Regions from separate parts of the Planococcus shenhongbingii genome, predicted to be linked through region 1. Evidence: predicted binding sites of a transcription regulator. Region 1 holds the regulator's gene; each other region holds the start of a gene.
The links. The regulator CtsR, encoded in region 1, represses protease genes until heat stress. The targets are predictions, from matches to a motif close to ATGGTCAATAAAGGTCAAACA.
Positions count from the first base shown of each region.

Region 1 (3,280 bases):
GCATCCTGGGGCTGTAGTCGGTCCCAAGGGTTGGGCTGTTCGCCCATTAAAGCGGTACGCGAGCTGGGTTCAGAACGTCGTGAGACAGTTCGGTCCCTATCCGTCGCGGGCGCAGGAAATTTGAGAGGAGCTGTCCTTAGTACGAGAGGACCGGGATGGACACACCGCTGGTGTACCAGTTGTTCCGCCAGGGGCATCGCTGGGTAGCTATGTGTGGCCGGGATAAGTGCTGAAAGCATCTAAGCACGAAGCCCCCCTCAAGATGAGATTTCCCATTGCGCAAGCAAGTAAGATCCCTCAAAGACGATGAGGTAGATAGGTTCGGGGTGGAAGCGCGGCGACGCGTGCAGCTGACGAATACTAATCGATCGAGGACTTAACCAAACTGTTTGTTTCAACTGTCGCATATCCGGTTTTGAAGGCGCAAGGCACAAGTTTTTTTCAAAAAAAGCTTGCAATCCCATCGGGGATTGGTATAATAAACCTTGTCTTTTAAAAACCAAACAGTCCAGTGATGATGGCAAAGAGGCCACACCCGTTCCCATCCCGAACACGGCAGTTAAGCTCTTTTGCGCCAATGGTAGTTGGGGGTTTCCCCCTGCGAGAGTAGGACATTGCTGGGCCCTGTAAGAAGAAGCCGTTGCCGGTTTATCCGGCAACGGCTTTTTTGTGTTTTCGTTAAATAAGTTCTAGAGAGAAAAATATCTATATAAGCCGAAGTAATCATTTTCGAAAAATTTTCTTTAAAGGATTGAACGTTCTTGTTTAAGGGAAAAGCTATAAAGAGGTGATTAAGTATGAAACCTGGATTGTATAAAGTAGAAACCATTGATAAAAGAACCGCTTTATTAATACCTCTCAATGAAGATCGTGATCAGTACACTTTTCCGGTATCTGACTTTACGCATGATGTAACAGAAGGTGATGTTGTAGAGGTATGGCGGGAAGGAACAAAATGGATGACTAAATACCGGGAAGAGGAAACTAAATCAATCTCGAGTCATGCAAAAGACTTTTTAAAAAGAATAATGGAACAAGAGTAATATGTATGAATGTCTCGGGAGTTCTTTCTCGAGGCTTTTTTTATAGAACGCCTTTTCCAAATCGTACTATTTGAAATCCTTAAAAAGCATGGTGTATAATTAAGTCAAATATAGTCAAAGTCAGCTTTTGACGTATTATGTATCGAAGAGGTGAAGGCGATGCGGAATATTTCAGATGTGATTGAAGGTTATTTAAAAGAGGTTATCGAATTAAGCGAGAGAGACCATATTGAAATTAAGCGAAACGAAGTGGCAGAAAAATTTCAATGTGTGCCTTCTCAAATAAATTACGTAATTAACACAAGGTTTACTGTAGATCGAGGCTATTTGGTAGAAAGCAAAAGAGGTGGGGGCGGCTATATTCGCATCAAGCGTATTAGGCTTCATAAGAAGTCTGATGTGATTTCAGAAGTAATTGGCCGTTTAGAAAATGGAGCTACTCAAAGTATGGCTGAAGATATTATTTTTCGGCTTTTAGATGAAGAAATTATTTCTAAACGAGAAGCGAAATTAATTTTTAGCGCAATCGACCGCTCAACTTTACTTTTGCCATTACCGGTACGCGATGAAGTAAGAGCAAGAATTCTTATTGCTATGCTCTTTACTTTAAAGTATCAGTCGAACACATAAGGGGTGATAAAATGATTTGCGATCAATGCGGAGAACGTCCTGCATCGGTAATAGTAAAACAAAAAGTGCAAGGACAAATGACGGAACGTCATTTATGTCACGTCTGTGCCGCTGAAAACCACAATTTAAATTTCGTTTTCGAGCAAGATCCTTTAGCCATTCATCAATTGTTATCTAATTGGTTCCCTAAGCAACAAACATCAATGAGTCCAGTTAAAAAAGAAGTGGCCGTTTGCCCTTCTTGCGGATTTACATTTACTAAGTTTTTGGAATTAGGTAAATTCGGATGTGCAACTTGCTATGACGCTTTTGATTCACAGTTAGAAAATATTTTTAAGAGACTGCATAATGGGAATTTCGAACATGCAGGAAAAATACCTGCATCTTATGGAAGCACTCTGAAAATAAGAAAAGAAATAGAAGAATTACGTAAACAAATGCAAGTTTCTATAGAGGATGAGAATTTTGAAGAAGCTGCAAAATTTCGAGATGAAATAAAAGAATTAAATCTGCAGCTTGAAGGGGGTGCTTCTGATGGCAATTGAACGTTTTCTTCAACCTAGAGCCAGTAGTTGGATGGCGAATGATGGCGAAAATGTCGATATTGCTATGAGTACGCGTATCCGGCTTGCTCGCAATTTGAGTGATTTTCAATTTCCTTATTCGTTTTCGGAAGATGAAGCACTAAAAGTAGATAAAGAAGTTTCCTCTGCATTGCTTGATAAGGGTCATGAGTTGAATCATTCGTTCACCCATATTAATATACAGGAAACCCCTAAGCTGCAAAGAGAGGTATTGGTTGAGAAGCATTTGATCAGCCCTTATTTAGCGAAAGGCACTCATTCGGGATCAGTGCTATTGTCAGAGAACGAAGAGCTCAGTGTTATGGTTAATGAAGAAGATCATCTGCGGATCCAAAGTCTGCAATCAGGTTTTCATCTACAAGAAGCTTATCAAGTAGCCAACCAATTGGATTCATTGCTTGAAAAAAATCTTTCATATGCTTTCCACGAAAAGTTTGGTTATTTAACTAGTTGCCCTACTAATACAGGGACAGGAATGAGAGCCTCAGTCATGCTTCATTTGCCTGCACTTACGATGTCACATCAAATTGCTCGTATCATTCCAGCGATCTCACGTTTAGGAATGGTTGTAAGAGGTATTTACGGAGAAGGTAGTGAAGCACTTGGCAATGTGTATCAAATTTCTAATCAAATGACTCTTGGAAAGTCAGAATATGATATTTTACAAGATTTACAGAATATGACGGAACAGATCATTCAACAAGAGCGCCTGGCACGAGAAGCGATTTTAAATAATTCTCCTATCGTTTTAGAGGACCGTATTTACCGTTCACTTGGTACGCTGACTCACTCCCGATTGTTAACTACAGAAGAAGCGGCAACTTGTTTATCGGATGTTCGGTTAGGTATTGATTTAAAAATGATTGCCCATATGGATATGTCGATTCTGAATGAATTGATGATTTTTATGCAGCCGGCCTTTCTTCAGCAATATGCTGGAAAACCGCTGCAACCAAAAGAACGTGATTTTGCCCGCGCGAAATTATTCCGTGAGCGTTTAAATAAAGAAAATGCAACTAATGA
Region 1 covers NZ_CP129235.1:96,475-99,754, forward strand. Annotated here, with positions in the region: rRNA gene QWY16_RS00460 (23S ribosomal RNA) at 1-384, shown strand, start outside; rRNA gene rrf (5S ribosomal RNA) at 508-623, shown strand; gene QWY16_RS00470 (hypothetical protein) at 798-1,043, shown strand; gene QWY16_RS00475 (CtsR family transcriptional regulator) at 1,203-1,673, shown strand; gene QWY16_RS00480 (UvrB/UvrC motif-containing protein) at 1,685-2,218, shown strand; gene mcsB (protein-arginine kinase McsB) at 2,208-3,280, shown strand, end outside.

Region 2 (3,280 bases), 1.1 Mb from region 1:
AATCATTTCTTCCCTCTTTCATCAGAATTTGCGGCCTGCTCCGCCGCCGCCTCCAGAACCGCCACGGCCACTTCGAGAACCACCGCCACTGCTGCGGGAGCTTCCGCTGCTGCTCCGGCGTGAACTTGATGAACTTCTTCTTCCTGAATTTTTGCTATTCCCTCTCCCAGCCCCATCGCCGAACAAGGAAATGACAATCCATATGACAATACCGGCAACAATGATACCCCGAGGGATCAACCAATCGTCCTTCTCATCGGGAACACTTGATTGCTGAACCGCCGGCTGCGCCGCTAAAGACGTATTGTTCCAATCATAGGCAGCCGCTACTTCTTTGTAAAGCGCTTTATAAGTGTTCATAATTCCTTTTCCATATTCATCCTGCTTCAAATACGGTATAGCATAGCTGTCAAGAATCCGTCCCACTTCACCATCCGGAAGAACCGCTTCAAGTCCATAGCCGGTGGAAATGTAAATTTCCCGGTCGCCCGTAGAAATGACCATAAGCGCTCCGTTGTTCTCCTCTTTCTTTCCTATTCCATAATGCCGGAGAGCTTCCAATGCATAATCGGCAATCGGTTTGCCTTCTAATGAAGGAACGGCCATCACCGCGAGCTGGGCAGTGGTTGCATCTTCAAGCTCTGTTCCCAATCGACGCAGTTCCTCTTCTTCTGCTGGCGTTAAGACATCAGCTATATCCTGAATGTATATATCCTCCGTCAATTCAGGAAATTCCACAGCCCCGACAGGAGCCGAAACCAAAAAGCTGAACGTTCCTAACAAGAAAATTACTTTCTTCATCATTCCTTGTCGCTTCCGAATTCCACTTTAGGAACTTCTGAAGCACCTGGAGCCGCTTCAAAATATGCTTTTTCACTAAAACCGAAAACGCCGGCAATCATATTGCTAGGAAAACTTTTTGCTTTTCGGTTAAATTCCGAAACGGTTTCATTGAAATCCCGTCTGGCCACCGCAATTCGATTTTCCGTACCGGCCAATTCATCAGCCAGCTGCTGAAAATTCTCACTGGAACGAATTTCTGGATAATTTTCCACAACCACCAGTAAACGGCTTAACGCACCATTCAATTCGGCATCTGCTTCGGCTTGCTCATTGACGCCTTCAGCACGGGCCAAATTCGAACGTGCCTGCGTTACATTGTCAATAATATCCTGTTCCTGATCAGCAAACCCTTTAACCGTTTCAACAAGATTAGGGATCAAGTCGAGTCTGCGCTGCAATTGATTTTCAATCTGTGCATACGATTCGTCAACATCTTCTTCAAGCTGCACAAAACTGTTATAGCTTGGAATCAACATAGCTGCGGAAATAAAAATAAAAGCGATTAGGATAATAAACGGAACAAAAATTTTTTTCAATGCTTCACCTCTTCAGTAGTTTTGAATTTATTTCTTCTTCTAAAGTATAAAGCAATTAAATAAAATTATTGGAATTTTATTCCTCTATATTAATAAAACGAAAAGTTTATTTTGATAATTACTTTTAACCACACAAAAAAAGCCCGCTTTGCCAATAAAGAGGCAAAACGGGCTTCCTAAATCTATATGCCCTCGGAGAGAATCGAACTCCCATCTTAAGAACCGGAATCTTACGTGTGATCCATTACACTACGAGGGCTTTTCGTTATTAACGACTTTTCTATTATAACCATAACAAAACAACTTTTCAAGCCTATTTTTTTAATTCGTTAGATTTGACCTTCATTGACCATAATGTGTATGATAATAGTACAGCTGGAAGAACTTTCAGCATGAATTGACTACTATTTATTATGAGGAGGAAATATCTTATGAATTTAATTCCTACAGTAATTGAACAGACTAGCAGAGGCGAACGCGCTTATGATATTTACTCGCGCTTGTTAAAAGACCGTGTCATCATGCTCGGTAGCGGAATCGACGATAATGTTGCCAACTCAATTGTAGCACAGCTCTTATTCCTTGAAGCTGAAGATCCAGATAAAGATATCTCCATTTACATCAACAGCCCAGGCGGAAGCATTACAGCCGGTATGGCGATTTATGATGTTATGCAGTTTATCCGTCCGGATGTTCAAACTGTCTGCATCGGCATGGCAGCATCTATGGGTGCTTTCCTGCTTGCAGCTGGGACAAAAGGAAAACGCTATGCACTTCCAAACGCTGAAGTCATGATTCACCAACCACTTGGTGGAGCTCAAGGACAAGCGACAGAAATTGAGATTGCAGCGAAACGCATTTTGCACCTACGTGAAAAATTGAATCAAATCTTGTCAGACCGTACTGGCCAGCCGTTAGAAGTGATTTCAAAAGATACAGACCGTGATAACTTCATGACTGCTGAACGTGCAGTAGAATATGGTTTAGTCGATCAAATCATCACTCGCAACAAATTGCTGGACGAAAAAAAATAAAATGAACAAAGAGGATTCGGGATGAGTTATTCCGAATCCTCTTTTTCTGTTAACGATTTTGCGAATAGAAAGAGTCCACAGTTGGTTGCTGTGACTTTTTTCAGGCTGTTGAGAAACTCGAATGTTCTTCTATCATTGCGCTCCAGGCGAGACGCTTTTCGCGGACATGGCTTCAGCCGCTTCCTTCGCTGCATTCAGCTCGCTATTACGATTTTTATAAACGCTCTAAAAGTATGATTGGTTTGAGTAAGTTCTCTTTTATTGCTTCCCGCTCTCCAGATATGAAGCCAACCAGCGGAGACGCCTGCGGGAAAGCGAGACAGCCGAACCTTGCAGGAGCGTAAGCGACGAAGCGGCTTGGCGCTCGCCCGCGGCAAGCGTAGCTGGTTGGCGGAATATCGGTTAAGAAATGATCACCAATGCAAGTTTTATCTTTCTCCACAAGCTAGAAAGAGTCTACAGCTGATTGCTGTGGACTCTTTTTATGCATCTTTTTCAATAAGGGCAGCCAATGCTTCGACTGCCGTTTCTTCATCTCTGCCATCTGCAGAAATTTTGACGGTCGTTCCTTTGCTGATTGCCAGGCTCATGATGCCCATAATGCTTTTGGCGTTTACTTTTTTGTCGTCTTTTTCTAAGTAAACATCCGAATTATAACGGTTTGCTTCTTGAACGAACAAAGCCGCTTGCCTTGCTTGTAATCCTGATTTCAATTGTACTTCCACTTGTTTATCAACCATGCTGATCCTCCTCTGAAACTTGGCTAAACACTTTAACTTATATGAAAGAAAGGCCTAAAATCACTGGCCAATCATTTCTCCTTTTCTCAAGGTTTCGGCAATTTCATCAATTTTCCGCAACCGGTGA
Region 2 covers NZ_CP129235.1:1,233,759-1,237,038, reverse strand. Annotated here, with positions in the region: gene QWY16_RS06120 (glutaredoxin family protein) at 1-6, opposite strand, end outside; gene QWY16_RS06115 (TPM domain-containing protein) at 22-804, opposite strand; gene QWY16_RS06110 (LemA family protein) at 801-1,379, opposite strand; tRNA gene QWY16_RS06105 (tRNA-Arg) at 1,567-1,638, opposite strand; gene clpP (ATP-dependent Clp endopeptidase proteolytic subunit ClpP) at 1,811-2,413, shown strand; gene QWY16_RS06095 (HPr family phosphocarrier protein) at 2,896-3,153, opposite strand; gene whiA (DNA-binding protein WhiA) at 3,214-3,280, opposite strand, start outside.
Region 2: clpP (ATP-dependent Clp endopeptidase proteolytic subunit ClpP) is a predicted target of CtsR. The motif match lies at 1,712-1,732, and genes of this name have one in related genera.

Region 3 (3,280 bases), 1.3 Mb from region 1:
AAGAAGCGTAATCCGAAATCCGGATTACGCTTCTTTTTTATTTATGATCAAGTTTGAACCATCCATAGCTAAATGCAAAACAGCATTTGGAGCGATATCACCTTTAATCAACTCACGTGCTATTTTTGTTTCAATTTCACGCTGGATAAACCGTTTTAATGGCCGTGCGCCGAATACCGGATCGGTTCCCGCTGCAATAATGTAGTCGATGACTGAATCATCCACCTCCAGCACAAGCTGCTGCTGTTTCATACGGTTCGCCAGTTCGGCGAGCATTTTCTTAGCAATTCCATAGAAATGGCTATTGTTAAGTGAATGGAAGATGACGATGTCATCAATCCGGTTCAGCAATTCCGGTTTAAAGTGCTTGCGCAGTTCCGCCATTACAATGTCCTCAATATCATGTTCGGTATTTTCAACCCCAATATAAGCAGAACCGATATTCGAAGTCATGATGACGACGGTATTGGAGAAATTCACGAGCCGGCCTTGGCTGTCTGTGATTCGTCCATCGTCCAGGATCTGCAGCAGAATATTCGCGACATCCGGATGTGCTTTTTCAATTTCATCAAGCAGCACAACTGAATAAGGATTGCGTCTGACAGCTTCCGTCAACTGGCCGCCTTCTTCGTAGCCAATATAGCCTGGAGGTGCACCGACGAGGCGGGAAACGCTATGCTTTTCCATATACTCCGACATATCAATGCGGATAAAATGGTCTTCCGAATCAAAAAGATTAGCGGCCAGTGATTTTGCCAGTTCCGTTTTACCAACCCCGGTCGGTCCCAGAAAGATAAAGGAGCCAATCGGCTTATGCTCATCTTTGATGCCTGCCCGGGCTCGCCAGACGGCTTCTGTCACCAGTTCAACTGCCCGGTCCTGGCCGATTACGCGTTCTCTTAATGTGTCACCGAGCCGCAATAATTTCTCACGCTCGCCTTCAACCAGTTTCGTTACTGGGATTCCTGTCCATCTCGCAACGATTCCGGCAATTTCGTCGTCTGTCACTTCTTCACGCAAAAGCCGTGCTGCCCCGTCTTTTTTCAGTTCTGTTTCCAGAGCAGCAAGTTCTTTTTCGAGTTCCGGAATTTTGCCGTGGCGCAGCACTGCAGCGGCATTCAAATCGTATTTGTTTTCCGCATCTTCCAACTGTCTGCGATATAGATCCAATTTCTCTCGTTTTTCCTGAATTTTTTTCAGCGATTCTTTTTCCGCTTTCCATTGCTGCTGCATGCCGGAAGAGGATTCTTTCAGCTCGGCAATTTCTTTGCGCAGCGTCTCCAACCGGGTTTGGCTCGCGGTGTCTTTTTCTTTCATTAACGCTTGTTCTTCGATTTCCAACTGCATCAAGCGCCGGGTTACTTCATCAAGTTCCTGCGGCATTGAATCGATTTCCGTCCGGATCATAGCACATGCCTCGTCGATCAAATCGATCGCTTTGTCCGGCAAAAAGCGTTCAGTGATATAACGGTCCGACATAGCCGCCGCCGCTACAATAGCCCGGTCATGGATGCGGACTCCGTGATGCAATTCAAAACGCTCTTTTAATCCTCTCAAAATGGAAACTGTATCTTCAACAGAAGGTTCGCGGACCATTACCTGCTGGAAACGGCGCTCAAGCGCCGGGTCTTTTTCAATGTTCATCCGATATTCATCCAGTGTAGTTGCACCAATACAGTATAGTTCCCCTCGTGCCAGCATCGGTTTCAGCATATTGCCGGCATCCATGGCTCCTTCAGTTCTTCCTGCACCAACGATTGTATGAATTTCATCTATGAATAGAATAATTTGTCCTTCACTGTCTTTAACTTGTTTTAAAACGCTTTTTAAGCGCTCTTCAAATTCTCCCCGGTACTTGGCACCCGCAATCAATGCACTCATATCGAGTTCGTAAATGGTCCGGTTCTTCAAACCTTCTGGCACGTCATTGCGGACAATCCGCTGTGCAAGCCCCTCTACAATGGCTGTTTTACCGACACCAGGTTCACCGATTAAAACCGGATTGTTTTTTGTTTTGCGTGATAAAATACGGATAACATTACGGATTTCCTGGTCCCTGCCGATCACAGGATCCATTTTTCCGCTCTTGGCTTGCTCCACCATATTTCGGCCATATTGCTCTAATGGCGATTTTTGTTCTTGATTTGCAAATTGAACCATTTTTTTCACTCCTTTAAGAGTTTGACCTTTATTGACCAATTAAATTATATGAAATTCCGTCCGAAATGGCAAACAATAAGCAATAAAAAAAACCCAAGGAATTTGTTAATTCCTTGGGTTTTATTCATTAGCGTACTCCGAGTGCCATTTTCGCATAACGGGACATTTTGTCTTTACCCCATACTGGCTGCCAAACGATTTTCACATCGACTTCGCTTACTTCCGGCAATTCGTATAAAGCGTGTTTAACCATATCCACAATTTGAGGTCCCATTGGGCATCCCATTGAAGTTAAAGTCATTGTTACAACTGTAAAGCCTTCTTCCGACATATCAACATCATAGACAAGGCCCAAGTTTACAATATCAACCCCTAATTCAGGGTCAATAACTTGCTCTAAAGCCCCCATAATACTGTCTCTCATATCTTGATCCATAAGAATCCCTCCCTTATCTGCTCTTTCCATCTTAACAAACTTTCAGCGGAAATGAAATTCCTCTGCTTAATGTGCGATATGCCGAGCGAGCCATTCGGTGGCCGCAAGCATTCCCGGCCGGCTTACGGCGTGCCCTGCCTCTCGTTCGTTCATAAAATGAAGATGCTCCGGCACTTCTTCGTAATCTTCTTTTAGCGCTTTAAAGAAACTGTATGTCGGGCTGAATGGCACTGTCGTATCTTGTTCGCCATGCCAAAAGAAGATTGGGCGCTTGTTGAGAATTCCTTTGTTTTTCGTTGCATCAAATTGCTCCAGCGTGGACAGCATCTGTTTCCGCTCTTCATCCGTAATTGGCAATTTAAATCCTTTTGATTCAAATTGAGCCATTTGGGCTTTTGCCAACTGAACATAATTCGCTGCTCCCATCATAACCGCCGCCGCCTTAATCCAAGGATAAACAGTCAAAGCGCCAAGTGTCGTGATTCCCCCCATTGAAGTCCCGCCAACACCGATTTCACCTTTCGCCAATTGCTTTTCGTGAATCTTTTCGTGTATGTATGCCAATTCTTCAATTGAAGTCAAGACAATTTCCCAAAATCTTAAACTCATTTGGACTTCATCAAGTCCTTCTTCCCGTTCGCCATGCAAGAGAGCGTCAGGCAGAAGCACACGCATCCCTTTTTC
Region 3 covers NZ_CP129235.1:2,804,389-2,807,668, forward strand. Annotated here, with positions in the region: gene QWY16_RS13865 (ATP-dependent Clp protease ATP-binding subunit) at 25-2,160, opposite strand; gene QWY16_RS13870 (metal-sulfur cluster assembly factor) at 2,288-2,596, opposite strand; gene QWY16_RS13875 (prolyl oligopeptidase family serine peptidase) at 2,663-3,280, opposite strand, start outside.
Region 3: QWY16_RS13865 (ATP-dependent Clp protease ATP-binding subunit) is a predicted target of CtsR. The motif match lies at 2,179-2,199, and genes of this name have one in related genera.